Regions from separate parts of the Microbacterium sp. H37-C3 genome, predicted to be linked through region 3. Evidence: predicted binding sites of a transcription regulator. Region 3 holds the regulator's gene; each other region holds the start of a gene.
What was found. The regulator LexA, encoded in region 3, represses DNA repair genes until DNA is damaged. The targets are predictions, from matches to a motif close to TCGAACANNTGTTCGA.
Positions count from the first base shown of each region.

Region 1: a site for LexA is predicted at 4,138-4,153, ahead of O1W71_RS05715 (Rv2578c family radical SAM protein). Genes of this name have one in related genera too.
Region 2: a site for LexA is predicted at 2,376-2,391, ahead of O1W71_RS11995 (HNH endonuclease signature motif containing protein). Genes of this name have one in related genera too.
Region 4: a site for LexA is predicted at 5,676-5,691, ahead of O1W71_RS06820 (HNH endonuclease signature motif containing protein). Genes of this name have one in related genera too.

Region 1 covers NZ_JAPVLR010000002.1:135,748-143,247, forward strand. Annotated here, with positions in the region: gene O1W71_RS05705 (DEAD/DEAH box helicase) at 47-2,203, shown strand; gene O1W71_RS05710 (hypothetical protein) at 2,375-3,022, shown strand; gene O1W71_RS05715 (Rv2578c family radical SAM protein) at 3,065-4,129, opposite strand; gene O1W71_RS05720 (NUDIX hydrolase) at 4,437-5,021, shown strand; gene O1W71_RS05725 (M15 family metallopeptidase) at 5,072-6,265, shown strand; gene O1W71_RS05730 (ECF transporter S component) at 6,378-6,947, opposite strand; gene O1W71_RS05735 (siderophore-interacting protein) at 6,944-7,500, opposite strand, start outside.
Region 2 covers NZ_JAPVLR010000004.1:64,446-71,945, forward strand. Annotated here, with positions in the region: gene O1W71_RS11980 (LuxR C-terminal-related transcriptional regulator) at 1-624, opposite strand, end outside; gene O1W71_RS11985 (ECF transporter S component) at 731-1,807, opposite strand; gene O1W71_RS11990 (hypothetical protein) at 2,009-2,242, shown strand; gene O1W71_RS11995 (HNH endonuclease signature motif containing protein) at 2,426-3,784, shown strand; gene O1W71_RS12000 (SRPBCC family protein) at 3,809-4,297, opposite strand; gene O1W71_RS12005 (aldo/keto reductase) at 4,357-5,292, shown strand; gene O1W71_RS12010 (excalibur calcium-binding domain-containing protein) at 5,304-5,894, opposite strand; gene O1W71_RS12015 (protein adenylyltransferase SelO) at 6,023-7,483, opposite strand.
Region 3 covers NZ_JAPVLR010000001.1:927,841-935,340, reverse strand. Annotated here, with positions in the region: gene dapF (diaminopimelate epimerase) at 1-169, shown strand, start outside; gene O1W71_RS04655 (class I SAM-dependent methyltransferase) at 206-847, opposite strand; gene hflX (GTPase HflX) at 1,122-2,450, shown strand; gene O1W71_RS04645 (prolyl oligopeptidase family serine peptidase) at 2,570-4,495, opposite strand; gene lexA (transcriptional repressor LexA) at 4,597-5,262, opposite strand; gene O1W71_RS04635 (LysM peptidoglycan-binding domain-containing protein) at 5,519-5,878, shown strand; gene O1W71_RS04630 (histidinol-phosphate transaminase) at 5,950-7,035, shown strand; gene hisB (imidazoleglycerol-phosphate dehydratase HisB) at 7,032-7,500, shown strand, end outside.
Region 4 covers NZ_JAPVLR010000002.1:378,841-386,340, reverse strand. Annotated here, with positions in the region: gene O1W71_RS06850 (LacI family DNA-binding transcriptional regulator) at 1-858, opposite strand, end outside; gene thiD (bifunctional hydroxymethylpyrimidine kinase/phosphomethylpyrimidine kinase) at 868-2,370, opposite strand; gene thiE (thiamine phosphate synthase) at 2,367-3,047, opposite strand; gene thiM (hydroxyethylthiazole kinase) at 3,044-3,850, opposite strand; TPP riboswitch at 3,853-3,949, opposite strand; gene O1W71_RS06830 (hypothetical protein) at 4,066-5,034, shown strand; gene O1W71_RS06825 (GNAT family N-acetyltransferase) at 5,100-5,606, shown strand; gene O1W71_RS06820 (HNH endonuclease signature motif containing protein) at 5,726-7,066, shown strand; gene O1W71_RS06815 (cytochrome b/b6 domain-containing protein) at 7,112-7,500, opposite strand, start outside.

The sequences.
Region 1 (7,500 bases), on a different contig from region 3:
TGCGCGCGGGCGCTGTTCTCGTGCAGTGAACCCAGAAGGACACACCATGCCCAAGAACAAGAAGCCGGCCGGCGGCCGCGCGCAGAACTTCGAGCCCCGCTACGGCAAGAAGACCTCGTACCAGGACGCGAAGCGTCGCCCCGGTCAGTCCTCGGCCGGAACCCCCGGCAGCAAGAGCCCCGGTCACCGCGGCTACCGTGCCGAGAGCGAAGACACCGGTCGCAAGAACCGCTGGTCCTCGCAGGACCGTGCCGGTCGTGACGAAGCGCGCGGCATCCGTTCGCAGGCCCGCGACGACCGCGGTCAGCGCGAGCAGCGCGGCTACGGGAACGACCGCCGATCGGATGCCGGCGGCCGCCGCCCCTACGAGGCCCAGCCTCGCGACGATCGCCGCACCTTCGGTGATGCGCGTCCCTCCTTCCGTGACGATCGTCCGCGTCGTGACTTCGGCGACCGTCCGAACCGTGACGACCGTCCGCGTCGTGACGATCGCCCCGCGCGTTCGTTCGATGACCGGCCGCGTCGTGACTTCGGCGACCGGCCCCGCCGCGACGACCGCCCCGCTCGTTCGTTCGATGACCGTCCCCGTCGTGACTTCGGCGACCGCCCGAACCGTGACGACCGTCCGCGTCGTGATGACCGTCCGGCGCGTTCGTTCGATGACCGCCCTCGTCGTGATTTCGGCGATCGCCCGAACCGCGATGACCGTCCGCGTCGCGACTTCTCGGACCGTCCGCGTCGCGATGACCGCCCGGCGCGTTCGTTCGATGACCGGCCTCGTCGTGATTTCGGCGACCGCCCGAACCGCGATGACCGTCCGCGTCGCGACTTCTCGGACCGTCCGCGTCGCGATGACCGCCCGGCGCGTTCGTTCGATGACCGCCCGCGCCGTGACTTCGGCGACCGTCCGAACCGTTCGGACTGGAACGCCGAGACGAAGTCGAAGGCCCACCAGGACCACGTCGACACCGTCCACGAGCGCCTGCAGGCGGAGGCCGTGGATGCGGCATCCGTCGCCCAGTCGTCGTTCGCCGACCTCGGCCTCGGTGACAACATCGTCCGTCAGCTCGACGCCCTGGGTGCGGCATCCCCGTTCCCGATCCAGGCGGCCACCATTCCGCCGATCCTCGAGGGCAAGGACGTCCTCGCCCGCGGCCGCACCGGCTCGGGCAAGACCATCGCGTTCGGCGCTCCGCTCGTCGAATCGATCCTGCGCAGCCAGGCCGGCAAGCGTCGCGAGTTCGGGCGTTCACCTAAGGCGCTGATCCTCGCTCCGACGCGCGAGCTCGCGCTGCAGATCGACCGCACCGTCCAGGCGATCGCGCGCAGCGTCGGGCTCTTCACGACGCAGATCTACGGCGGAGTGCCGCAGGCGCGTCAGGTCGGTGCGCTCAAGAAGGGCGTCGACATCATCATCGGCACCCCCGGCCGCATCGAAGACCTGCAGAACCAGGGAAAGCTCGACCTCTCCGAGGTGGGGATCGTCGTGCTCGACGAGGCCGACCACATGAGCGAGCTCGGGTTCCTCGAGCCCATGCAGCGCATTCTCCGCCTCGTGCAGGACGGCGCGCAGAAGCTGTTGTTCTCGGCGACGCTCGACCGCGAGGTCGCCGCTCTGGTCGACGAGTTCCTCGTCGAGCCGGCCGTCTACGAGGTCGCGGGCGAGAGCCAGGACACCTCGACGATCGATCACCGTGTGCTCGTCCTCGACCACCGTGACAAGGCCGAGATCCTCAACTCCCTCGTCGACCGCGACGGCAAGACGCTCGTCTTCGCCCGCACCCGCGCCTACACCGAGATGCTCGCCGAGCAGTTCGAGGATGCCGGGATCGCCGCGGTCGCGCTCCACGGCGACCTCAACCAGGGCAAGCGCACGCGTAACCTGCAGCGCCTGACCGACGGCAAGGTGCGGGTGCTGGTCGCGACGGATGTCGCAGCCCGTGGCATCCACGTCGACGACATCGACCTGGTCATCCAGGCCGACGCTCCCGACGAGTACAAGACCTACCTGCACCGCGCAGGGCGCACCGGCCGTGCCGGTCGCTCGGGCTCGGTCGTCACTCTCATCACGCGTCAGCGTCGCCGTCGCATGACCGAGATGCTCGAGCGTGCCGAGATCGACGCCCCCTTCGACGATGTCCGCCCCGGCGACGACATCCTCGAGGAGGTCTCGGGCCGACAGCTCGCGAACGTCGACGCCTGACCCGACGCCGCTCTGACGCCCCGCCGCACGCTGTGACCCGACGGTCGTGGCGTTCGGCGGGGCGCTTCCGTTGGACGTGCCGACCCCAAACCGGGCCTTGAGCCTGTTGACGGCCTGATCCGCGGCGCGTTCCGCTCCGCGGAGGCGAGCGGAACCTGCGAGGCTCGTGCAATGGGACGCAAACAGCTCGTGGGGTATTGGGGTCTCGCCGCGGCAGTGGCGCTCGTGATGACGGGCTGCTCGGCCGCGACCGATCCGGCATCATCACCGAGCCCGGCGACGTCGACCAAGTCGAGCGCGTCGACCCCGCCCCCGACACCGTCGCAGAGCGCCGACGCCCCGACGTCGGATGCTATGGCGCCGTCGCTCGACGGCGTGAGCTGCGACGAACTCGTCCCGAGCGCGATCGTCGATGCCAACTTCACGCAGGGGGCTGTGCCCAGCGACCCGTGGCGCGACGCTGCTGCTGCGCTGCCTGACGAACCGGCGCGCCTCGCTGCCGAGGCTGCGGGCGACGACATCGCGTGCGCCTGGGCCTTTCCCGGTGGCTCCGACGGCGGCGTCGATGTCTACGGTCTGACTCTCACCCCCGATGCGCGCGATGCCCTCGTCGCCGAGCTCCGCGATACCGCGGTCTTCAGCGAAGGTGATGTCGAGGGGGCGGCGACGTTCACCCGTGTGGAGGATGGCGAGGTCGCGTCTCGGACCGTCGGTTACCTCTTCGATGAGTCGTTATGGATCGCGTTCGTGGGAAACAGTGCGGTGGAGTCGTTCGACCGCGACTACGTCCCCGCGATGCTCGCGGCGATCCGCTCGTAAGCCGTAGCCCGACGCCCACCCTGAAATACGCCGAGCACGGCGTCAGAAGAGCGTGGGAACGGATGCCGCTGCGGCGGCGCGGCCGCGCGAAGTCGTGACCACCGGTCCGGCGCGGAATCGTCGCGTGGCGGGCTGGGCCTCTTCCTCTTCGAGCCCTCCCCGAAGGCGATGCCGCGCGAGCAGAGGTCGAACGCGCGTCGCGAGCATGCGCCGGTAGCCCTGCGGTGCCTGCACCGAGGCCCCGGGGTACAGGCCGCGGTACACCGGCACGAGGTCGGGGCGTTCACGCGCGAGCCACTGCTGGAACCAGGGTTTGACGCCCGGTCGCAGGTGCATCGCGCCGTAGACGACGCGGGCGGCGCCGGCATCCGCGATCCGGCTCAGGGCATCGTCGAGTACCTCGGTCGAATCGGTGAGGTGCGGCACGATCGGCATTAGGAACACCGTCACCCGGAACCCCGCGGCGCTTGCCGCTCGCACCGTGTCGAGGCGAGCGGCGAATGTCGGCGCGCCGGGTTCGAGCAGCTGCCGCAGCGGCTCGTCGAGTACCGCGATCGACATCGCGAGGTCGACGGGCACCGAACGTGCCGCCTCGGCAAGCATCGGCAGGTCGCGGCGAAGCAGGGTGCCTTTCGTCAGCACCGAGAACGGCGTGCCGCTGTCGACCAGCGCCGTGATGATGCCGGGCATCAGCCGATAGCGGCCCTCCGCACGCTGGTAGGGGTCGGTGTTCGTGCCGAGCGCCACCTGCTCGCGCGCCCAGGTCGGTTTCGAGAGCTCGCGGCGCAGCACGTCGGCGACGTTCAGCTTGACGACGATCTGCGAGTCGAAGTCGGCCCCCGCGTCCATGTCGAGGTACTCGTGCGTGCCGCGGGCGAAGCAGTAGACGCAGGCATGCGTGCATCCCCGGTAGGGATTGACCGTCCAGTCGAAGGGCATCGCCGAGGGGCCCGGGACCCGGTTGAGCGCCGAGCGCGACATGACCTCGTGGAAGGTCACTCCTGCGAACTCCGGCGTCGTCACCGAGCGCACGAGGCCGTTGAGTGTCTCGAGGCCGGGCAACGCAGCGGCATCCGCCACGCCCATCTGCTGCCCCTGCCATCGCATGAGAAGATTCGAACAGAAATTCGAAGTGTTGTCAAACATGAAAGCGCGAACCCTCGTATGCTCGGGTGCCGGTGAGGTGACAGGCAGATCGTTTCACCGGGGATCGAGGACGCTGCGAGCGGATGGGGGAGTGCGCTGTGACATTGACGTCAGCTGGGGAGAGGGTGAGATACGCCGGGGTAGCCGACGTGGTCGGTTTCTGCGAGCCGGATCGCACCCGCCCGCCGACGACGAGGGTGCGCCCCCGGCTCGTCCGAATGGATGAAATCCGCCGCGCTGTCGGTGCCGGTGTGAACGGTGCCGCACGATGACGATCATCGATCGAACCGCGTCGTACGCCAAACAGTTCACCGTCAGCGGCTACGTGCTCAATCCCGCGGAGGACCGAATCCTCCTCATCCATCACAAGAAGCTCGCGAAGTGGCTTCCGCCGGGCGGTCATGTCGACGAGGACGAGACGCCCCAGGCGGTGGTCGTGAGAGAAGTGTTCGAGGAGACCGGCGTGGCAGCCGTGCTGCGCCCGCACGCGGGCGTCGACCTCGCCGCGGACGGTCGCACCGAAGCTCAGCTCGACCTCCCGATCAGCATGAGCTATCAGCTCATCCCCGAGCGCCCCGGCGAACCCGCGCACATCCATATGGACATGGCCTTCGTGCTGCACACTTCGGAGCGCGGCGCCCTGACGCCCGCGGCCAGAGAGGTCCACGACGCGGGCTGGTTCTCGAGCATCGAGATCGACGAGCTCGACGCGTTCCCCGCCGTGAAGGTGATCGCGCGAGAGTTGCTCGCTCCGGCGGCCGCGGAAGGGCGCGCGGGCAGTGTGAGCCCGGGGGCATCGCCCGCCGGACCCGATGCCGTGTTCGGCGAGGGGACCAGCCCGGGTCGCGGGTGAACCGCGCTGCGAACGGGAACTCAACCGGGCCCGCAGGGCAGAATGGGGTCGTGGTGCACCCGACCGAGCCCGAGACACGTCGCTCGCGACGTGAGCGATCGGCGGAGGCGCGCCCTCTCCCCTCGCGGCGCGAGCTGCGTGAGCGGGCCGGCGCTTCCGGTTCCGCGGCAAGCGGTGCGGGTGAGGAGGTCGCTTCGGCTTCGTCGGCGGAGGGCCGATCACCGGATGCCGCCGCCCTGACGGCATCCGTGCGTCTGCCGGCATCCGTCTACGTCCGCCGCCGCGCCGTTGCGGCCACGGCTGCACTCGCACTCGTCGGCCTCGTCGTCGCCGGTACCGCCGGCTTCACGTCGGCACTCAGCGGACCGGATGAGGCTCCCGTCGACCCCGTCGCCGCGCTCGTCGGTGACGCCGCGGCGGGCGCGCCCAACGCCTCGTCCATTCCTGCGCCCGCGCAGTCCGGCGATGCTGCCGCCGCCCAGCCGGCCGACGACGCGACGACGGATGCCGCGGCCGCGGGTGACATCTGCGGTGATCCCGGATTCCAGCAGGCGCTCGCGTCGGGCTCTGACGCCGACGTCATCGCCGCGGCCGGGGGAGCCGAGCCTTTCCGGGCCGCGATCGCGGGCGGTGCGGCCCCGTGCATCGATCTGCACACGGCCGGCCGCACGTGGGTCGTCGTGAACAAGCTGAACGCGCTCGATCCGATCGACTACTGGCCCGAGCCGCAAGCGCGCGCCGAGGGCGTCGAGCGGACGAGTGGGGGACACATGCGCGCGGACGTCGCGTCCGCCCTCTCGCAGCTCGCGGCCGCCGCGCAGGCTGAGGGCGCGGGCACAATCGGAGTGAACAGCGGGTTCCGGTCGTACGACTTCCAAGTGTCGACGTACCGCAACTACGTCGGACAGCTCGGCCAGGGCAACGCCGACCTCACGAGCGCCCGCCCCGGGCACAGCGAGCATCAGACCGGTCTCGCCGTCGATGTGGTCGCATGCGACGGCGGGTGCGGGGCGATCGAACAGTTCGGCGGCACGGCGCAGTCAGACTGGGTCGCCGCCAACGCGCATCGCTTCGGGTTCATCATCCGCTACCCCGACGGCTTCACCGAGACGACCGGGTACGAGTACGAGCCCTGGCACCTGCGGTACATCGGCCCTGACCTCGCCGCGCTCTACGCCGAGGGCGGCTACCGCACTCTCGAAGACTTCTTCGGGATGCCGCCGGCCCCGACCTACGTCGGCTGACACCGCCCTGCCCCCGGCGCCCGGCCCGTCGACTCGCCAGGTTCTGCGGATCCCGCACCGGGCGCATCCGCATTTCTCGGCGAGTCGACGGGGGAGGGAAGGGGGAGAGGGGTCAGGCGGGGGTGCGGCGCCGGGCCAGGGTCGCGACGCCCGCGGCACGCAGGCGATCGCCGATCAGGATGCCGAGCCACGTCGCTCCGACGCAGCTGACGATGCAGAGGGCGACGAATCCGATCAGCACGGGCGCGGTCATGCTCCACAGATCGAACGACTGCGCTGCGAACACGGGATACGTCGCGCCGATGATCGCGGCGCCTGCATAGTGCAGCCATGTGTTCCAGCGCCGGTAGAGCGTCGCGAGGAACGGCAGTTCGGGGAAGAACGACCAGTAGAGCATCGTCGCGACCGATCCGATCGTGAAGAACGGGGCAAGCACGAGTCCTGAGATCAGCCCCACGAGCAGCCCCGCTCCCGGGCGTTGCAGCAGCCTGAGGGCGATGACGGCGGGCAGAACCCACAGCCCGGCGATCGCCACCGTTGCGAACGGCACCGTGAGGAACAGGGTCGTCGACGCGACCCACGCGGGCGCGAGCAACGCGCTCGCCGCGACGCCGATCGCGGCGCACGTCAACAGGTATGCCGTCGAGACACGCGCGGCGCGCGACCGGGGTGCCGCGGTCATGCTCGCGTCTCCCGCTCCATCGTGGCTCGGCGTTCATCATCCGGCGCGTGCTCGGATGCCGCCTGGGGCTTCGGGGTCGGCGAGCTCGCGCCCTCGCGCCAGTACCCGACGAAGCTGATCTGTTCCTTCGGGATGCCGTGGTCGGCGACGAGCATCCGCCGGGCGGTGGTCGGCAGCGACTGCTCGCCGACGATGAACGCGTGGAGGGGCTGCGCGGGCAACGCGCCGGGCGCCAATCCGCTCAGCGCTGCGAGGGCGGCTGACCCCGGCTTCGCGTCGGGCGCCCGGACGAGCCAGCGGACCTCGACCCCCGGGGGTGCATCGATCTCGAGCATGTCGTCGCTCGACGGGGCCTCGATGAACGCGGTTCCGGATGCCGTTGCCGGCAGCGAAGCGCAGATGGAGGCGACGGCCGGTGCCCCCGTCTCGTCGGCGACGAGGAGCACATGATCGACGCCTCGCTCGGGGTTGAATCGCAGCCCCTCGTCGATGATGACGACGCTCTCGCCCGCATGGGCCTGCGACGCCCAGCGGGAGGCGGGTCCGGCGGTCG
Region 2 (7,500 bases), on a different contig from region 3:
ATGCGCCACCCGCTCGTCAGTCATCCCCGCCTGCTCACGCATGAGCGTGGTGACCTCGGCAGGCGTGAAGGCCAGCTCGCTGCGCGAGAGCACGCGGGTGATCCCGTCATCGAGAGCGGTGACCGAGAGAGCCGTCTCGCCCCGGGTCGCCACGATGACGCGCAGCATCGGATACATCACGAGGAGGCGCGCGATATCGTCGTCGATCCGCTCGGTCAGGTCGCCGAGCCTCTCGTAGGCGTCGAGCACCAGCACGCCCGGGCGATCCAGCGCGACGAGGCGGCGGGCCACGTCGACCGGGTCAGCGCCCGCCTCGACCAGCTCGCCGGCGCGTGCGACCAGGTCGGCCGACACATGCCCGGTCTTCGCGGCGGCGGTGATGACCCGGTGCCACAGCATCCGTCTGCCGTCGACTTTCTCCGGCACCGACACCCACACGACGGAGTCAGGATGCTCCGTCCGCAAGGTCCAGGTGCGCAGGAGCGTCGTCTTGCCCGCCCCACTCGGTCCTTGGATGACGCACAACCGGACCACGGGCGACTCGAGCACACGTGTCAGCCGAGGCCGATCGGGCACACCGGTGGCCGATTCGATCCCTGCTCCCCCAGCCGAGACCCGATTCATCCCTGCACCTCGATTCGTCACGCCGAAACGACGAGCCTAGGAAATTCACCTTGGAGTATCCGGGCGGCGCAGGTGCCCACGTGAGTGCGACCGGGGTCGAGCGACGTCAGCGCGCGATCGCTCCGGGCGACCAGCCGATCCGGTTGCCCGAGACCTGTCCGCTCTGCACGATCAGTCGCTCGACGAGGGGGATCTGCGCGGTGGGAATGCTCACCCGGCTGCGCAGCATTGCGATGCCGACGAGGGCGATGAACCCCGAGAGCATCTTGTCGATGACCGACGTGAGGATGTTGGCCGAGAACGCTGCGGCGACGACCGGCAGGCCGAGTCCGGCGATCGACGAGGTGACGTTGTCGGAACCGTGACCGGAGTACCCGCCGAACATGAGGACGCCCAGCGGAGCACCCACCAGCGAGCACGCCACCGCCACGAGCAAGGTCAGGTTGACGTAGCGGAAGAGGTCGGCTCCCATGCCGAACCGACGGATGCCGTACCCCCACACGAGCGCTCCGGCGACGTTCACGAGCGCGAAGGGAGCCGCCCCCGGGGCGCCCACGACGAACCCGAACACGTTCGTGCTGAGCCCGACGACGACTCCCGCACCGGGACCGAAGACCATCGCCGCGACCGCGGTGCCGGCCATGTCGAGGTAGATCGGCAAGTGGAGCAGCTGCACCGTCGACATGCCGATGAAGTTGACGATGAGGCAGCCGAACATGATCAGCGCCTGCACCCGCCGAGAGACGAGCGGCTGCGGCGCGGTCAACGAGGGCGGCGGGACGGGTGATTCGCCCGCGGGGCGGGGACGCCGCGGCGGCGAGACCCGGGGCGCCACATCGTCAGGCCGGCGCGCCTGCTGATAGCGGCGGATCCAGCGGTCGGCCTCGTCGGAATCCGCGCCGAGCGCCAGCACGATGTCGCGCAGGAGCCCGATGTCGACCCGGGCCCGGCCCGGCCGGAACGCGTCGTACACCGTGGTGCGCGGGGGCGTGGCGGCCGCCGGGTTGACGCCCCGCTCGACGCGCAGTTGTGCGATGCGACGGACGACTTCGGCGTACGACACCGGCCCGGCGGCATCCTTCAGCGCGAGCAGATCCCGCGCGATCGCGTCGAGAGAATCGGGCTCGCCGAATCGCGTGTCGTCGTCCTGCACGTGCACTCCCCCGCCCTCGAGCGGATGCATGTCGCAAACCGCATACGCGCAGCGGATCCCCTCGCCCCGCGGCGATCACTCTATCGACACCGGCCGCCGGGGTGTTCGGAATTGTTCGCACACGCGCGTTGCAGGCCCGAACGGCACGCGTCGTCGGGCAACCAATGCCAGCGTGAGAGCGACGGCTCGCCGACTGGGGCGCGGGTCGCGATTCGCTCTCGATGAGGATCCATGAAGAAGAGACATCCCTCCCTCGCCGTGGCCTCGGACGTGGCGCAGCCGGTTGGGGAACCGGATGTCGCCGAGCCGGTGGCCGAAGCCGTCGAGGCGGCCGTGTCGGCCGAGGTGGCCTCGCGGGCAGGGCTGTTCACGGCGGCCTCGACCGCGGGTGCCGTCGCGACGCGGGGCGGCGCGCTCCTCGCGGCTGGGGCGCTGGTGATCGCGAGACGACGGACCGTCGGCTGACGCTCCGTACCGAGAGCACGTGCGGGGCACCGACCATGGGGGGCGGTGCCCCGCACGTCTTTTCTGCCCGCGAGGCCGCCTTTCTGCGGCCGTCCATTCCTCTCCAACCGAGCCGCAGAATAGTTCTCCACTGATGTACGGATATTCGATGACAATGTCTGACCCCCTGGGCAGAATGGGAACATGACATCGAATGGCGAAAGCGCACACGAACCGGATGCCGGCTCGTCGAGCTCGCCGTACGCGGGCATCGTCGATCGGGTGTGTCAGGCGGACGATCTGCTGCACGCGGCGAACATCGCGATGACTCGTGCGCTCGCTGAGGCGGGGCGCAGCGCTCTGCGGCAGGCTGCGCGATCGGGCGAGCGGCCACGCGGCATGGGGTCTGACATGGAGATGCGCTCGATCGCTGCCGAGATCGCCGGAGTGAGGCGGTCGCACGATCGCCGCGCGCAGAGCGAGATCGACCACGCGCTGACCATCGTCGACGACTACCCCGCTGTCTTCGAGGCATGGGAGCAGCAACGCATCACGCGCGACCACGTCGACGTCGTCGTCCGCATGGGATGCGGCCTCGCCGACGACATCCGCGACGACTACGCGCGGCAGGCGATCTCCATCTGCGAGCGCGACATCGCATCGCGAGTACGCGAACCGCTCCGCAACCTCGCCGCCCGGATGGGGTCGGAGTCCTTCACCGAACGACACCGCACCGCCGCGGCGAAGCGAGGCGTCTGGGTGACGCACGGCACCGACGGCATGTCCGAGCTCGGCGCCAGCCTGCCGACCGTGATCGCCGCGGGCATCCACGACCGCCTCACCGCCATGGCGCAGTCCGTTAAAGACGCCCGCGCTACCGCCGCGGAGGCGCCTGTGGAGGATTCAGCACCTGACGTCCGCACGATGGATCAGCTCCGTGCCGACATCCTCGGCGACCTGCTGCTCGGCGGCGCCCCCGTCGTCGACCCGACCTACGGCAGCGACGCCGCCGGGCCGCTGGGTGCGATCCGGGCGCAGGTCCAGGTGACGCTGACATCCGAGACAGTGACCGGCATCGACGATGCCCCCGCCGAACTGGTGGGCGCCTCGCTCATCGACGCCGACACCGCCCGCAAGCTCGCTGGCCGCGCGAGAATCTGGAACCGACTCTTCGTCGACCCGATCACCCGCACGCCGGTGGAGGTCGACACGTACCGGCCGCCCGCGGCGATGAGCAGACTGCTCAAAGCACGAGATCAGCACTGCCGATTCCCCGGATGCCGCAGAGCCGCGATCCGCTGCGAACTCGACCACACCATCGACTACGCCCTCGGTGGCCACACCCACATCTACAACCTCGCCCACCTCTGCCAACGACACCACTCCATGAAGCAATTCACGAAGTGGGAGGTGAGGCAGATCGGCGGCGGGGTCCTCGAATGGACCTCACCCCTGGGTCGGGTGTACCGAGAAGACGTACCGATACCGTCAGTGTGTTTCGTTCCCGACACCGGCGGGGCGCTACCACCCGGGGCGGGCAGCGACGAGCCACCGCCCTTCTGAGCCGGCCGGCGCTGGCCGGCGCCGTCACACGCCCCGGATGCGCTCCGCTTCGGCGAGCACGACCGGATCCTCGCATCCGCGCGCGAACCCCGCGATCCGCCGGTCGATGTCGCGCTGCAGGATGACCGCGCCGATGCGCTCCGCCAGCGGCGCGAGCCATGCCGGACGGCAGGCGAAGTTGTAGCGCCACACCGCGACCGAGCGCGAGGGGTCGCCCTCGACCGGACTGAACCGCCACCCGCCGCCCATCCGAGCGAAGAACCACGAGCCTTTCGTCATCTTCATCCCGACGTTCGACGGCGGGTTGTACGAGACGTACTCGCTCTCCATCGCCAGCCCGAACCGCTGCACCGTGTACGTGCGGACGCCCTTCGCCGGCCGATCCGAGCCGATCAGGTGCTGTCGCCGGATGAAAGGGTCCCAGCGCTTCCGCACCTCTCCCTGCGTCTGCGACACAGCGAACGCCACGTCGACGGGCACGGGAACGACGCAACGCGACTCGACGACCGGCATCCGCCCATCGTGGCACGCCCCCGCCGCACAACACGCTCCCGCGACGCATACTAAGAATCATGCGCAACGTCCCCCTCGGTCAGAGCAACATCCAGGTCCCCAACGTCGTCGCGGGCATGATGCGGATCGAGGAGCTCTCCGACGACGACATCCGCGCCCTCTACGACCGGTGCCGCGAGGTCGGCGTCGACTTCTTCGACCACGCCGACCTCTACGGCTCGTCGCGCCACGCGTGCGAGCGACGCTTCACCGAAGCGCTCAAGCTCACGCCATCCGAGCGCGACGAGATCACGCTGCAGACCAAGACCGGCATCGTCGCCGACGACTGGCACTTCGACCACTCGTACGAGCACATCGTGGCCTCCGCCGAGGAGTCGCTCGAAGCGCTCGGCACCGACCGCATCGACGTGCTGCTGCTCCACCGTCCCGATGCTCTCGTCGAGCCCGACGAGGTCGCCCGCGCGTTCGACCACCTCGAATCCTCGGGCAAGGTCCGCGCCTTCGGCGTCTCGAACCACACGCCCCGCCAGATCGATCTGCTGAAGACGGCGGTGACCCAGCCGCTCGTGGCCAACCAGGTGCAGCTGTCGATCACGCACTCGACGATCATCGCCCAGGGGCTTGCGTCGAACATGGCCGGCGAAGACGACTCGATCACCCGTGACGGCGGCGGACTGGTCGATTACTCGCGCATCAACGGCATCACGCTCCAGGCGTGGTCGCCGTTCCAGAAGGGCTTCTTCGACGGCGTCATCTTCGGCGCCGAGGAGTACCCCGAGCTCAACGCCAAGCTCGACGAGCTGGCCGCGAAGTACGGCGTCACCCCGACCGCCATCGCGACCGCGTGGATCACCCGCCACCCCGCCGGGATGCAGGTCGTGCTCGGCACCACGAACCCCCAGCGCGTCGCGGATGCCGCCGAAGGCAGCGACATCCCCCTGACGCGAGGCGAGTGGTACGGGCTGATCCAAGCCGCCGGGCACAAGGTGCCCTGAGCCCGGGAGACCTACTCGCAGCCGATGCCGTCGCCGTCCCGGTCGAGGTGACGCCCGTAACCGGGATCCCCCGTCCGGACGGGGGCGGCGCCGGCGTTCCGGGCCGCCGTGCAGTTGTCGTAGTACGTGAATGCCGGTGCCGCGGGTGCCTGCGCAGCCGGGGCCTGCGCAGCCGGGGCTTGCACCGTCCGGGCGGACAGCTGGCCCTCGAGGTCCGAGATCCGGGCCGCGCGAGCATCGAGCTCGGTCTGCGACGCCGTCGCCGCGGTCTGCATCTCGGTCACCTGAGCGGTGGTGGTCTCGAGCGCCGCGGTCGCCGTTGCGAGGTCGTCGAGCGCCTCATCCAGATCCGCGCGGGCGTCGGTCAGCGCCGTGTCGTTCTCGACAGCCACCGTCTCGGCGTCGGCGACATCCGTCTCGAGCGAGGCCACCTGGTCCTTCAGCGACGTCACTTCGGACTGCGCACCCGCGCCTCCGGCGCCACCGCCGAGCAGCAACCCGGCCACGAGCGCCGACCCGGACGTGATCAGCGCCGCCTTGCGCGACATCGGACGCGCCAGGAACGACGGCTTACCATCGGCGCGCAGGCTCGATCCGGCCATGTTCTCTTCTCCCCCATCGCCGCGCCCCCGCGCGGCCCCGCCGTCATCATCGCGGGACGCGCGTCGCCGCGCCACGCACGCGCGTACGAGCGTCGCAATACGGACCGCCCGCGCGCGTTCCGATCCGGTCAGGTGCCGCAGAACGTCTGGTAGCCGGCCGCGAAGTCCGGACCAGCCGGCTCGGCATACCGCTCCGCGCCCGAGCGCGCCGTGAACGGCGTCGACAGGACGGTGGTGAGCCAGCCGAGCGGCTCGAGGTTTCCGGCGGTCGCTGCGGCGAGCGCTTCCTCGACGAGGTGGTTGCGCGGCACGTAGATCGGGTTCGCGGCATCCATCACCTCGGCGTCGGGCGCGTGCGCACGCCACCGATCCAGCCAGCCGGTCAGCGCCGGATCCCCGCCGAGCGCCGCCTCGAGACCGGCGGCGTCGCCCCGCGCGGCAGCAGACAGCGACCGGAACGTCGAGGTGTAGTCCGCGCGCTTGCGCTCGAGCATCTCGTGGAAGTCGCCGGCGAGCGCCTCGACCTGCTCGTCGGAGACTCGCGCATCGGCGAGCCCGAGCTTGCGCCGCATGCCCGCCGCCCGGGCCTCGGCGAACCGGGGGCGGAACTCCGCCAGCACGCCCTGCGCCAGCTCGACCGCGCGTTCGAGCTCGTCGTCGAACAGCGGCAGCATCGCCTCGGCGAGCCGCGCGAGGTTCCACTCGGCGATGTACGGCTGATTGCCGTAGGCGTAACGCCCGCCGGTGTCGATCGAGCTGTACACGGTCGCCGGGTCGTACGCATCCAGGAAGGCACACGGGCCGTAGTCGATCGTCTCGCCCGACAGCGTCATGTTGTCGGTGTTCATCACGCCGTGGATGAAGCCGACCAGCATCCAGCGGGCGACGAGGTCGGCCTGCGCCGCCACGACCGCGCGGAACAGTCCGAGCGCAGGCACGTCCTCGTCCGCCGCCTCGGGGTGGTGCCGCGCGATGGCGTAGTCGACGACCGCGCGCAGCACGGTGATGTCGCCCGTCCCCCGAGCGAACTCGACGCTGCCCACCCGCAGATGGCTCGACGCCGTCCGCACGAGCAGCGCTCCCGGCAGCGCCGCCTCACGCAGCACCTCGCGCCCCGTCGAGACGACCGCGAGCGACCGGGTCGTCGGGATGCCGAGGGCGTGCATCGCCTCGCTCATGACGTACTCGCGCAGCATGGGCCTGACGGCCGCGAGCCCGTCGCCGGCCCGCGCGAACGGCGTCGGCCCGGAGCCTTTCAGGTGGATGTCGCGCAGCGATCCGTCCGGCGCGGTCAGCTCGCCCAGCAGCAGCGCCCGACCATCACCGAGCCGCGGCGAGAAACCGCCGAACTGGTGACCGGCGTAACCCTGGGCGACCGGCTGCGCGCCCTCCGGCAGCGCGGCACCCACGAGAAGGTCGACCCCCGCGGGGCTGCGCAGGAACCCGGCGTCCAGCCCGAGCTCGTCGGCGAGCGCCTCGTTGAGCACGAGCAGCCGCGGCGCGGGCGCCGGATCCGCCGACCACGGCCGCGCGAGCGCGGGCAGCGCGTCAGCGAAGTCGTGCGACAGCGAGAGCGTGACGGGAGGCATGAATCGAGGCTACGCGC
Region 3 (7,500 bases):
TCTGGCCGTGCGCCACTGGGCCGGGGCTGCGGCACCCGACCGCTGGACCGTCGACGTGCCGGGCGGAACGCTGGGCGTGCGCATCGTGCGGCAGGCCGATGGCGAGCACGTGCTGCTCTCGGGCCCCGCGACGCTGGTCTTCTCGGGGCAGGTCACCCTCGCCGACTGATCCGAGCGCCGCGGCGTCTGGACGCTCGGCCCGTGATCAGGGCAGTTCGATCGCGCCCGTCGGGGGAGTGCCGTGCCGGCGCACCCGAAGCACGCGGAATCCGCGTCCGGTCGCGGCGCGCGAGACGCCATAGCCGTCGTCGAACGTCGCGGCGAGCCAGCGCTGGAGGGAATCCGAACCGAGGTTGCGCTGCACGACCAGCCACGCGTCGCTGCGTTCAGCCAGACGGGGTATCCAGCGCTGCAGCATCCCGTGGAGCTCGTTCTTGCCCACGCGGATCGGCGGATTGGAGCGAATGGTCCGGAATGCGACGTCGTCGGGAACATCGTCGGGCAGGACGGCGTTGACGTTATCGAGTCCCAGATCAGCGGCGTTGCGTCGCACCAGGTCGAGAGCCCGTTCGTTGACATCGACGGCCCACACCGTGGCGTGAGGCGACTCCAGAGCCAGCGACAGCGAGATCGGCCCCCAGCCGCAGCCGAGGTCGAGGAAATCCCCACCGGACGGTGCCGGCGGAGTATTGGCCAAAAGAACCCCTGTACCCGAATCCACGTGGTCAGGGCTGAACACCCCGCCCGCGGTCGTGACCTCGACGGCGTGACCCGCGAGGGTCACGCGGATACGGCGGAGGTTCTGTTCGCTGGACGGGGACGCGCTGAAGTAATGATCGCTCCCCATGCATCCGAGCGTATCGGAGCCGGACGTACCGGCGGGAGACTAGAATTCACGGATGCCCGGGCACGGGCATCCCGGGAAGAGAGTTATGACGCATATCACCACCCCCGACGGCGACGGCGACATCGCGGTGGACCCGGTCGATCGCGTGCTCGCGAGCGCGGAGACGCGCTCGTCGATCCGCGTCTTCGGCGGCGCGCAGGCGCTGCAGGATGAGTCGACGGTGTCGTACGGAGACACCGACGGCGACCAGTGGGATCGCGAGGAGCGCGCGGCGCTGCGCCGTGTCCCCGGCCTGTCCACAGAGCTCGAGGACGTCACCGAAGTCGAGTACCGACAGCTGCGACTCGAGAACGTCGTGCTCGTCGGCGTGTATCCCCAGGGGTCGCACGAGGACGCGGAGAACTCGCTGCGCGAGCTCGCGGCCCTGGCCGAGACCGCCGGTGCGGTCGTGCTCGACGGCGTTCTGCAGCGGCGGCCGCATCCGGACCCCGCCACCTACATCGGACGCGGCAAGGCCGCCGAGCTGCGCGACCTCGTCGCCGCCGTCGGTGCCGACACCGTGATCGCCGACACCGAGCTGGCGCCGAGCCAGCGGCGCGCCCTGGAGGATGTCGCGAAAGTCAAGGTTATCGACCGCACCACGGTCATCCTCGACATCTTCAGCCAGCACGCCAAGAGCCGTGAGGGCAAGGCCCAGGTCCAGCTCGCGCAGCTCGAGTACCTCCTGCCGCGTCTGCGCGGGTGGGGCGAGTCGATGAGCCGCCAGGCCGGTGGCCAGGTCGGCGCGGGCGGTGCGGGCATGGGCTCGCGCGGTCCCGGTGAGACGAAGATCGAGCTCGACCGGCGCCGCATCCGCACCCGCATGGCGCAGCTGCGCAAGCAGATCCGGGAGTTCGCGCCGTCGCGCGAGGCGAAGCGAGCCGAGCGTCGGCGCAACACGATCCCCTCGGTGGCGATCGCCGGTTACACCAACGCCGGCAAGTCGAGTCTGCTGAACCGGCTGACGAGCGCGGGTGTCCTGGTCGAGAACGCTCTGTTCGCGACGCTGGATGCCACGGTGCGTCGGGCCGAGGCCGCCGACGGGCGCGTGTTCACGCTCACCGACACCGTCGGCTTCGTCCGCAATCTCCCGCACCAGCTCGTCGAGGCGTTCCGGTCCACACTCGAGGAGGTCTCGGGCGCGGACGTCATCGTGCACGTCGTCGACGGCTCGCATCCCGATCCCGCGGCGCAGCTCGCGACCGTCCGCGACGTGATGGGCGACGTGGGCGCTCGCGCCACCCGTGAGCTCGTCGTCTTCAACAAGGCGGACCTCGTCGACGACGATGCGCGCCTGCTGCTGCGCGGGCTCGAGCCGACGGCCCACTTCGTGTCGTCCCGCACGGGCGAGGGCATCGACGAGCTGCGCGCCGCGATCGAGGATGCGCTGCCGCTGCCGGCTGTGGAGGTGCGCGCTCTCGTGCCGTATGACCGTGGCGACCTGATCTCGGCCGTGCACGAGAGTGGCCACATCGTCGCCACCTCGCACGAGGAGGACGGCACGGCCGTGCACGCGCACGTCTCCGAGCGTCTCGCGGCTGAGCTCGCGCCCTACGCCGTCTGATCACGCGGCCGGCGATACACCTGCAGGCTCGGCGGTGCTGGTGAGTCCTCCGCGGATGCGGAAGGCCTCACCAGCACCGCCGGCCTGACAGGCGTATCAGCGCCAGGCGATCGCCGGGCTCAGTCGAGCTCGATCGGCGCGACGCCGGGTGTGTCGAAACCGAACACCTGGCCGAGGAACGCCAGCTCGCTCTCCAGAGCGTTCACGATCGTCTCCGTCCGTCGGAACCCGTGCCCCTCGCCCGCGTACAGGACATAGGCGTGGGGCACGCCCTGCGCGACGAGTGCGTCGCGGATGGCCTCGGCCTGCGCCGGCGGCACGACGGCGTCCTCGTCGCCCTGGAGAAGCAGCAGCGGCACGCGGAACCCCTCGGCGTGGCTCAGCGGCGACCGCTCGATGTACACGTGCTCCGCTTCGGGAAGGGGACCGATCAGGCCGTCGAGGTAGCGCGCCTCGAAATCGTGGGTCTCGGCCGCGAGGGCGCGGGCATCGCCGACGCCGTAGCGCGAGACCCCCGCGCCGAACACGTCCGTGCCGACGAGCGCCGCCAACACGGTCCAGCCACCGGCCGACCCGCCCTCGATCGCGAGCCGTGACGCATCGGCGAGTCCGTCGGCGGCGAGGCCGCGTGCCGCCGCCGCGACGTCATCGACGTCGACGACGCCCCACTGGCCCTTCAGCCGTTCACGGTATGACCGGCCGTACCCGGTCGACCCGCCGTAGTTCACGTCGAGCACGCCGATGCCTCGGCTGGTGAAGTAGGCCGCCTTGGCGTCGGCGGTACCGCCCACGTGCGACGTCGGCCCGCCGTGCACCCAGACGAGGTACGGCGGCAGCTCGTCGGTCGGCGCCGTGACATCGGGGTTTGTCGGCGGATAGGCGAAAGCGTGCACCGGGCCGTGGGGACCCTCGGTGGTGATCTGACGGGCATGGGGGATCCATGCCTCGTCGATATCAGGGGTTCCGCCGCGCACCGCTGTCGGCTCGCCGCTGTCGAGATCGACCAGCCAGAGCCCGCTCGCCCCGGGCATGGCGCCGCTCACGAGGGCGCGGCTGCCGCGGACGTCCTCGATCTGCAGTCGAGCGGTGGCGGGGAAGGGGAGCGGGATCGCGCCGCCGTCGCGGTCGATGATCACGAGCTGGTCCGAGCCGTGCGTGCGGACGGCCACGACGCGGCCGTCGTCGAGCGGCGCGTACCACCGGGTGCCGAGGACCCACAGGCCACCACCCGTGTCGGCGTCGGCGGGGGAGACCGCGACGGGTGCCGCACCGGTCGCGGGGTCGACGCGATGGAGGTTCCAGCGCCCCGTCGGCTCGTCGAGCAGCAGCAGCTGGCCGTCCGATGTCCATTCCGGCTGCAGCGCGGCCGTGCTGCCGCCGGCTACCTCGCGGACACGATCCGGGGCGTCGAGCTCGATGACACGGATGCGGGTGCGGTCCCAGGGCATGTCGGGGTGATCCCACGCCACCCACGCGAGCTGTGATCCGTCGGGTGACAGTGCCGGCTGAGCCACGAAGTCGCTGCCCCCGGCGAGCTCCGTCACTCCCGCTTCGTCGCCCCTCGCGGCGTTCTCATCGCTGCTCGCGCCGTCGATCCGCACGATGTGTCGTTCCGGAGTGCGCCCCGGGCGCTCGCGCTCGCGCACCGCGAGGAGCGCGGCGTGCTGCCAGCGGAGACCGCCGTAGTGGGTGCCGCTCTCCTCGGGAGTGAGCGCCTCGGGCTCGCCGCCCGGGCGGAGGCGTCGAATGCGCTGGTCCGACTTGTCGACGAAGAACAGCTCGCCGTCGTCGGACGCCGTCCAGGCGCCGCCGCCATACTCGTGCACACGCGATCGCGCGTTCCCGGGCGCGGGGAGGACGACCTCTACAGAATCGTCGCGGCGGCGCATGACGGCGACGCGACCGGCCTCATCGGGAAGGGATTCGCCCCACCAGATCTCATCCCCGACGAAGCGCGCGCCGTCGAGGCGCAACGAGGACGCGCTGGCCCACGAGGCGGTCAGGGGGGAGGGCCAAGAACCGTACGGGAGTTGCTGCTGCGACATACCGCCACGCTACGCGAGCGGATCCGGGTCGTGCCGGGCGACGGGAGGGGATGCCGCCGAGTCGCGGCATCCCCTCCCGCAGTTCCGTCGGTGCGGCGAGGTCAGACCGTGCGGAGGACGGCGACGACCTTGCCGAGGATGGTGGCGTCATCGCCGAGGATCGGCTCGAACGCCGAGTTGCGGGGGAGGAGCCAGGTGTGGCCGTCGCGCTGACGGAGCGTCTTGACGGTGGCCTCGCCGTCGAGCATGGCCGCGACGATCTCGCCGTTGTCGGCGGTCGCCTGTGCCCGCACGACGACCCAGTCGCCGTCGCAGATGGCGGCGTCGATCATGGAGTCGCCGACGACCTTGAGCATGAACAGCTCGCCCTTGCCGACGAGCTGACGCGGCAGGGGGAAGATCTCCTCGACCTGCTGGTCGGCGGTGATCGGGACGCCCGCCGCGATGCGGCCCACGAGCGGCACGAGGGCGGCGTCGCCGAGGGCAGGCGCGGCGTCGGCGGGGTTCTCGCCGGCCGTGCCGGGGAGGTCGATGAGGACCTCCATTGCGCGGGTCTTGCCGGGGTCGCGGCGGAGGTATCCGCTCAGCTCGAGCTGGTTCAGCTGGTGGGTGACGCTCGACAGCGACTTGAGGCCGACGGCGTCGCCGATCTCGCGCATGCTCGGCGGGTAGCCGTTGCGGGCGATCGCGTGCTGGATCACCTCGAGGATCGCGAGCTGCTTATCGCTCAGATTCTTCCGTCGTCGCGTCTGCGGCTTCTCGCTCATACCGCCGGTCTCCTGTCGTCGCGCCCCGTCCCCGACCCGATGTCGGAGGTTCGTGGTGGGCTCTCGCTGTCGAAAAGGTAGCCCGATCCGACAGCGACATCACGGAACGCTCCGCGTGTCTCTTCGATCGGTCTCCGATTTCGGTGGGTGGTTGACACCACACAATATCGAAGATACGTTCGGAACCGAAGTTCGCACCCGCCTCTCCCGGCCGAGAGGCGGGAGCGAATCTTCCTACCGCTCCCGAGGAGATGTCATGACCACGATCGATGCCCGCTTCGCACCGGCCCCCCGCACCCGTCTGCGCCTGACGCGCCGCGGACGCCGCGTCATCGCAGCGATCGCCGCACTTCCCGCCGTCGTCGCCGTCACCGCTGCCGTGCTCTCCGGCGGGGGAGCACTCGCCTCCAACGAGGCGGGCGCGCCCGAGGGGTCGTTCACGACGGTGACCGTCATGTCGGGCGAATCGCTCTGGTCGATCGCTGAAGAGGTGGCGCCGGCCGCCGACCCCCGTGACGTCGTCGACGCCATCATCCGGCTGAACGCCCTCGGCTCTGGTCAGCTCGAGGCAGGCCAGACACTCGCCATCCCCGCCGAGTACGACGCCGCGAGCTGAAGCCCGCCGTCTTCGGCGCAGAAGCTGGGATGCGGCCACGCCGGACTCGGACGCGGCCTAGCATGGGTGGGATGAGCCCGAGTCTGGATGATCTGCCCCTCAGAGACGATCTGCGAGGCCTCACCCCGTACGGCGCCCCGCAGGCGCCGCTTCCGGTCGCGCTGAACGTCAACGAGAACACGCATCCCGTTCCCGAAGAGGTCGCCGACGACATCCTGGATGCCGTCGCCCGTGCCCTGCGCGACGTCAACCGCTATCCCGACCGCGAGTTCACGCACCTCCGCGAGTCCTTCGCCGAGTACCTCGGTCACGGCCTCACCCCCGATCGCATCTGGGCCGCGAACGGATCGAACGAGGTGCTGCAGCACCTGCTCCAGGCCTTCGGCGGCCCGGGGCGCACCGCCATGGGCTTCGGCCCCACGTACTCGATGTACCCGCTGCTGACGCGAGCCACCGGCGCGCAGTACGTCGCGGGCACGCGCGGCCCCGACTTCACGCTCGACCCGGCCTCCGCTGCGGCGCAAGTCTCCGAACTGCGCCCCGACGTCGTCTTCCTCTGCGCGCCCAACAACCCGACCGGCACGCCGCTCGGTCTCGACGTCATCGAGGCGGTGTACGACGCCACCGACGGCATCGTGATCGTCGACGAGGCCTATCAGGAGTTCGCGCCGCGCGAGAGCCCCTCCGCGCTGACGCTGCTCGGCGAGCGGGAGCGCCTGGTCGTCTCACGCACGATGAGCAAGGCGTTCGCCTTCGCCGGTGCGCGCGTCGGCTATCTCGCCGCCGACGCGACCCTCATCGACGCCCTGCGTCTCGTCCGCCTGCCGTACCACCTCAGCGCCCTCACGCAGGCGGCGGCGACAGCCGCGCTGTCGCACTCGTCGACGATGCTCCGGATGGTGGACGAGATCGTCGCGCAGCGCGATCGGATGTCGGCGACGCTCGATGCCCTCGGGTACCACGCCTACGAGAGCTGGACGAACTTCGTCCTGTTCGACGGGGTCGACGACCCGCGCGCCACCTGGCAGGCGCTCTACGATCGCGGCATCCTCGTCCGCGACGTCGGCATCCCGCACAGCCTGCGCGTCAGTGCCGGTACGGAAGACGAGACGACCGCGTTCCTCGAAGCACTGGCGTCGATAGACTCGGAGGCATGACCAGCCCCCGAACGGCCAGCATCCGTCGTGCCACGAGCGAGTCGAGTGTCGAACTCGAGCTCGACCTCGACGGGACCGGGATCAGCACGATCGAGACGACCGTGCCGTTCTTCGATCATCTGCTGACGGCGTTCGCGAAGCACTCGCTCACCGACCTGACTGTGCGCGCGACGGGCGACACGCACATCGACGCGCACCACACGGTCGAGGATGTCGCGATCGTGCTCGGGCAGGCGCTGCGCTCTGCGCTGGGCGACAAGTCGGGCATCTCGCGCTACGGCGATGCGCTCGTGCCCCTCGACGAGGCGCTCGCGCAGGCTGTCGTCGACATCTCCGGGCGTCCCTACCTCGTGCACACGGGAGAGCCCGAGGGATACGAGTACCACCTCATCGGCGGGCACTTCACGGGGTCGCTCGTGCGGCACACGTTCGAGGCGATCGCGTTCAACGCGGGCCTGACGATGC
Region 4 (7,500 bases), on a different contig from region 3:
CTCGATGTCGTCGAAGCCGCACACGAGCACGTCCTCCGGCACCCGGATGCCCGCACGCGCCAGTTCGTGCAGCGCGCCGACGGCGATCGAGTCGGTGAAGCAGAGGAGGGCGTCGACCTCGACCCCGCGATCGAGCAGTGTCCGCACGCCCAGCGCGCCCGCCTCCATGTTCCAGGGCAGCAGGTTGACCTCCCGGCGGCGGTCGTGCTCGAACCCGGCCGCGGCGAGCCCGTCGCGCACGCCCGCGAGGCGCAGGCGACTGGTCGCCGTGGCGAGCTCGGGCTGATCGTCGCCGCCGATCGCGGCGATCCGCCGCGCCCCGCGCGCCACGAGGTGAGCCACGGCATCGCGCGCGCCACCCCGGCTGTCGACGAGCACCCGGTCGGTGACGTGCTGCTCGACCTCGCCGATCAGCACGACAGGCGGCAGCCGTTCGTCGCGATCGACGACGCTGTCCTCGATGCGGATCGGGTTGAGCACGACACCGTCGACGAGATGCTGACGCGCCCGCGAGACGAGGTCGCGCTCACGCTCCGGCTCGAGCGCGGTCTCCTCGATCTGGACCGCGTAGCCGCGCTGGTGAGCCGCGTCGACGAGGTGATGCAGCATCTCGGCGGAGAACGCCGTCGCAAGGTCGGGGAGGGCGATGGCGATCACACCGGAGCGGCCGTTCCGCAGTCCCCGGGCGCTGAGGTTTGGCACGAAGTCGAGCTCGCGCATCGCCGACTCCACGCGCTGCTGCGTCTCGGGACGTACCGCGGCGGTGCCCGTCAGCACGTTGGAGACCGTCTTCGCCGATACCCCGGCGAGCGCCGCCACATCCTTCATCGTGGCTCGGCCGGCTCTCTCCTTCGGCATGAGCACAGACTAGGCCCCGCGCGCAGGCCCTCCCGCCCGTGTTGCGCCGGCCAGCGCTGCGATGGGCGCCTCGAAGAAGGCGAGCTCGTGGCGCATCGATCGCGCGAACGCGACGCTCATCCGCGCGCGCTCTGCCGACGACGCATCTTCCGCCGCCCGGTCGACGATCTCGATCGCGGCGCGGGTCGATGCGGCGAAAGCGGGGTCGGCGTAGGTCGAGAGCCAGTCCCGATACGGATGGTGCGCGTGCGACGCCGCCGCGAATCGCTCGCCCACATCGGAGTAGAGCCAGAAGCACGGCAGGAGGGCGGCGACCAGCTCACCGTACGAGCCGCGAGCGGATGCGGCGTGGAGGTGATCGGTGTAGGCGAGCGTCGCGGCGGCGGGGTCCGCGGCGTCCGCGCCGACCCGCGAGCGGTGGAGCTCGGATTCGACCGCGATCGCCGAGGCGGCGGCCTCCGCCCAGAACACCTGTTCCTCGCCTCGCGGGGCGAGCGCGCTGGCTCGGGCGAGGACACGGGCGTACTCCGAGAGGTACAGCGCGTCCTGCTGGAGGTACCAGGCGAAGACCGGCTCATCGAGCTCTCCCGTGCGCAGCCCCTCGACGAAGGCGCAGGAGTCGACGGCGGCGCGGAGCGGAGCGGCGCCGGCCCAGGCGCGCTCCGTCCACGACACGGGCGACGGGAGGTGCGGGCGCAGCTCGTGCAGGTGATCGACAGGGCCGTTTCCTCGCCCGACGCCGAGCGAGGCGCCCGCCGCGATCGCACCGGCCAACCATTCGGTCGCACGCGCGAGGGCACCGGTCCAGCCGATGCCGCTCGCGCCGAGCGTCGCCATCGCCGACGACAGGGAGCACCCGGTGCCGTGGGTGTTGGTCGAGGCGATGCGGCGGCGCGCGACCTCTGCCGCGACCCCGTCCGGCGTCACGATCGCGTCGGGGCAGTCGTCGCCGTCGAGATGCCCGCCTTTGACGAGCACCGCCGCACCCGATGTGCGCGCGAACCGCTGCGCCTGGGCGAGGGCGTCGCGCCAGGTGCGTGCGAGCGGCTCCTCCGCGAGCACTGCCAGCTCGGGGAGGTTCGGCGTCACGAGGGCGACGCGCCCGCAGAGGGCGCGGATCGCGGCCTCTGCGGCGGGATCGAGCAGGCGATCGCCGCTTGTGGCCACCATGACGGGGTCCAGCACGACGAGGTCATGGCCTCGCCGAGCCAGCCAGTCGTCGACGACCGCGACGAGCGGCTCGGAGTGCAGCATCCCGATCTTGATCGCATCGATCTCGACGTCATCGCCGACCGCGTCGAGCTGCGTACGCAAGAACTCCGGCGGAGGCACGTGCACGGCCCGCACACCGCGGGTGTTCTGCGCCACGAGGGCCGCGACGACGGCCATGCCGTAGCCGCCCATCGCCGCGATCGACTTGAGGTCGGCTTGAATGCCCGCGCCGCCCGACGGGTCGGTGCCCGCGATGCTCAGCACCCGCGGTACGCGCGGCGCCCGTGCCCCGGCGGTCACCGGACCGCTCCGTCCGCGGTGTCGGATCCGCGCCCGCTCGCTGCGACGGCGAAGGCGCGCGCGGCCGCGGCGGGGTCCGCAGCACCGCTGATCGCCGAGACGACGGCGACCCCGGCCGCCCCCGCTCGGCGGAGGGCGGCGACGTCATCGGGACCCACACCCCCGATCGCGACGCACGCGAGCGGCGTCGCTGCGGCCCGTTCCGCGAATCCCTCGATGCCCAGCGCGGGCGGGTGATCGGGCTTCGTGATCGTCGGCCGGATCACGCCGACCCCGAGATAGTCGAGGGTGCCGTCCGGCATCGCGTGGGCGGCCTGCAGATGCGCCGCCGTGTTCGCCGTCCACCCGATGACGGCGTCCGGCCCGAGGACTCGCCGCGCAGTCGTGGGCGGGATGTCGTTCTGACCGAGATGCACGCCGTCCACGCGGGCCCCCGCATCGATGGCGGCGAGGGCGACGTCGACCCGGTCGTCGATGAGCAGCGGAACCCGCCCCGCGATCACATCCGACAGCATCCGGGCGCGGCGGATCAGCTCGGCCGCGCTCACTCTCTTGTCGCGCAGCTGCACCACCGTCACGCCCCCGTCGACGGCGGCGTCGACGATCGACAGCAGCGCGTCGGCGTTCAGCCGGTCATCGGTGACGAGGTGCAGGGCGAGGTCGACCCGGCGGGTCACCGGACGCCCTCCGCCGCCATCGCGCGGGTCGCGACGCGTGCGGCATCGAGGTCGCCGGGAGCGAGCGTCGCGAGCGCGTCGAGGAAGGCGACGGCGAACGAGCCGGGACCGGACGACACGGATGCCGCAGCCTCGGCGGCCTGCTTGTGCACGAGCGACGCTGCGACGGCTGCCGAGAAGGGCTCGACGACGCCGAGGAAGGCCGCCATCGTCGCGCCCAGCGAGCAGCCTCCGCCGGTCACCCGGGTCAGCAGCGGGTCTCCCCCGGGAACCCGCGCGACCCGTTCTCCGTCGGTGACGAGGTCCGTCGCGCCCGACACCGCGACGACCGCGCCGGACCGGCGGGCCAGGGCCGCCGCGGCCGCGTGCACCGAGTCCGGGTCGTCGATGCTGTCGACGCCGCGGCCGCCCGCGCCGGTTCCGGCGACCGCCGCGATCTCCGAGGCGTTGCCGCGGATGATCGCGGGGCGAGCAGCGACGAGCTCCGCGGCGAGGGCCGTGCGGATCGGCAGCATCCCGACCGCGACGGGGTCGAGCACCCAGCGCCGCGTCGCCGCCACGATCTCGCGGGCGCTGGCCTGCTGCTGCGGATTCGGGGTGCCGAGGTTGATCAGGACACCGTCGGCGACGTCGGCGAAGATGCCCGCCTCACCCTCGATGTCGACCATCGCCGGGCTCGCCCCGAGCGCGAGCAGCGCGTTCGCGGTGAACCCGGTGACGACGGCGTTGGTCACGCAGTGGGTGAGCGGAGCGGCATCCCGCAGCGCTCGGAGCGCCGCTTCCGGTCCTCGGACGGTGGGCACGACATCGCGCATTTCGACATCCCTTCGCCAGCATTGCACTGGAGCAGGTTCGACGGGTCTAATCTCAGCTCGCGGTCGCGGGCACCCCGTGTCGGGACACGACCATAGCAGGCCGGTTTGCACGCTCTGGGCCGCTGTGCTTTTCTCCCGGCCGCCGAAGCGCGTAGGTTGCGAGTGAGCGCGCTTCACGGGCCGGCGCGCGAGGGGGTGGGGCCGTGCTGACAGCGGGATGCGCGCTGGTCTTCGCGTGCCTCATGACGATCATCGGCCTCGTCGTGCTGTTCACGCTGCGCCCGAGCTGGCGTCGGCGCGGCGCGCTCCTGCGCTTCGGGATCGTCGGCGCGCTCTCGGCCACCGCGTCCAGCCTGCTGTACCTCGTCCACACCCAGACCGGCGATCCGGCATCGCTCGTCATCAGCGACATCGCCATGGTCCTCGGCCCGGGACTGGTCTTCGCCGGGCTCGGCTCGCTCAGCGGCGGCGTCCTCACCCGCGGCGGCATCGCCGTCTCGCTCGCCGCTGTCGTCGGCGTCGTCTCCGCGGCGATCGGACTGCCCGTCTCGCTCGCGGTGAAGGTCCTGGTCATGGCGGTCATCTGCGGGTTGACCAGCGTCGCCGCGAGGCACCCCGCCATCGCAGCGCGACGGGGGTCGTGGCTCCTCGCAGCGACCATGGCGGTCTACGCGCTCTTCTCCGTGTGCCGCGCCGGCGTGGGGCTCACGCTCGGATGGGATTCAGCGCTCTACCGCCTCGGGTTCTCGGTCGTGCCGACGACCATCGCGGGGGCCGTGCTCGTCCTCCTGAGCGGCGCTGCCCTCCTGATGATCCTGTCGGACCGCAGCGCCGCGCTGGCCGCGCTGGCCGGGCAACGCTCGCGCGGGGCCCCGGACGACGACCGGGGGCCGGCGTGGACGGTTACGCTGGGTTCGTACGAGATCGTCCGAACCGCCCTCGGGGCCGCGCGCGCCGATCGGATGAGGGAGGACCTGATCGCCGCGGCGCGGACTCTCGATCCCGGCGCCGTCGTCGAACCCACGGGGGCCGGTGCACGGCTGCGCAGCCCCAGCGAGCAGAGGGTCATCGAACGAGCGCTGCGGGCTCGACTGGTTGCGGCGGGCTGGAGCCCGGGCGAGGTCGGCCTGGTCTCGGTTGAGGTCGCCGTGGTGGACGGTGTCGGCGCATGACGGCGGGCGGCGCAACCCCGACTCGCCGATTTCACGCCGTCGCCGGCCGCGCGTAGAGTCTGGCCATGGAAGCCGAACTGCAGACCGACATCGTCGTCCGTCCGGTGCGGGATGTCGACGCCGAAGCCCTCGGGCGGGTGCACGCCACCTGCTGGCACGAGACCTACGACCACCTCATCAGCACCGCCGCTCTTCAGAGCGTCTCGCCGCGACGACTCGCCGAGCTGTGGACCCACTGGGCCGCGCAGGGCGAGGACTTCCGGATGTACGCCGCACTCGTCCGAGGTGAGATCGTCGGTTTCGTCGGGTCGGGCCCGGCGCGCGATCGCGACGCCCCCCGGATGCGCGAGCTGTACTTCATCTACCTGCTCGACGCCTGGCACGGCACCGGCATCGGTCAGCGGCTCTTCGACGCGGCCGTCGAGAAGGACGAGGGCGTCTACCTGTGGGTCGCGGAGGACAACCCCCGCGCGCACCGCTTCTACGAGCGAAATGGCTTCACGCTCGACGGGCAGACCCACACCGAGCCGTTCCTCGGCGAAACGCTGACCGAGGTCCGCTTCGTCCGCTGACCCGGCGCGAGTCGGGTGACGGCGGCGGTCGTTCCTCCCCCGCCGGTGTTTTTAGCGAGTTGCTCACATTCGTACTTCTGTTCGACTTCGATGTCGTACCCCACTGTCATCATGGGAACATGACAGCGAACAGCGCGGGTGGCGAGGTGGGAGGCGAAACGCCCACGCCGTCGCAAGCGCTCGCTTTCTCGCGGTACGCGGAGGCGCTCGACCTCTCTCACGCCGCTGACATCGCTCGCACCCGGGCGCTGGCCGACCTGGGCCACGCCGCGCTGCACGACGCTCGCCGTGATGGGGTGCGGGGCGTGGCGTCGGACATGGAGCTGCGGTCGGTCGCGGCCGAAGCAGCGGGCATGGCGCGGTTGACGGACCGGCGGCTGCAGGGCGAGATCGACCACGCGATGACCGTCATCGATGACTACCCCGCGGTGTTCGAGGCGTGGGTCCAGCGGCGGATCGAACGCGGCCACGTCGATGTGGTCGTGCGGGTCGGCGCGGGGGTGCCGGCTGAGGTGCGGGATTCGTTCGCGGAAGCGGCGATCTCGGTGTGTGAGCGGGATGTGCCCTCGCGGGTGCGGGGTGCGCTGGACGCGCTGGCGGCCCGGCTTCACCCGCAGACCTTCACCGACCGGCACAAGACCGCGGCGGCGGAGCGGTGCGTACGGGTGTTCCACGGGACAGACGGGATGTCGAACCTCGTCGCGAACCTTCCGACGGTCATCGCCGCCGGGATGCTCGACCGACTGACGCAGATGGGACAGTCGGTGAAGGACGCCAGGGCGGAGAGTGATTCCGGCGACACGCGGACGATGGATCAGCTGCGCGCGGACATCCTGGGTGACCTCGTTCTCGGCGGGGCGCCCGTGGTCGACCCGACCTACGGGACCGACCGGGCCGGTGGGCTCGGCGCGATTCGGGCACGCGTTCAGGTCGCGGTCACCGCCGAGACGTTGATGGGCAAGGATGAGAGCCCCGCCGAAGCCGTCGGGGCCGGGCTCGTCGATGCCGACACCGTCCGGCAGCTCGCCGGGCAGGTATCGGAGTGGGACCGGCTCTTCATCGACCCCGTCACCCGCACCCCGGTCGAGATCGACACCTACCGACCCACCGCGTCGATGAAGAAACTCCTGATGGCCCGCGACCAGCACTGCCGGTTCCCCGGATGCCGACGAGCCGCGATCCGCTGCGAACTGGATCACACCATCGACCATGCCCTGGGTGGGCACACCCACATCTTCAACCTCGCCCACCTCTGCCAACGACACCACTCGATGAAGCAGTTCACGAAGTGGGAGGTTCGGCAGGTCGGTGGTGGGGTCCTCGAATGGACCTCACCCCTCGGCCGGGTGTACCGCGAAGACGTTCCCGTACCGGCGGTCTGCTTCACCATCGACACCACGGACCCGCCACCGGATGCGACACCCGGCGGACCACCGCCGGACGAACCGCCACCCTTCTGACACCGCCTGATCGCGCGGGCGTGATCTCCGACCGGCCGACGACGGTCAACGGGTGATGGTCGTGCCGAACAAACGCGCGATCGGTACGAGGACAGCGGGGCGAGCGGCGACGCACGCCCCGACGATGACGGCGAGCGACAGGACGAACAGCCAGAAGCCGGTCCAGTTGTCGGCGTAGGCCGTCGGGTCCGCCGAGCCTTGTGCGGCGTACATGTGGTTGAGGTTGCGGAGCGCTCCCGTAGCCAGGACGAGAGCGACATGGGTCACGATGAAGACGACGAAGAAGAGCATCACCAGCACGTGCAGGCGTCGTGCCCACTCGAGCGGGTACAGGCGGTTGATCCGCCCGTCGCCCCGCGGCCAGACCGTGCTGAGCCGCGCGCCGGTGACGACCGCGAGCGGTGCCGCGACGAACACGGTCGTGGCGTACGCGA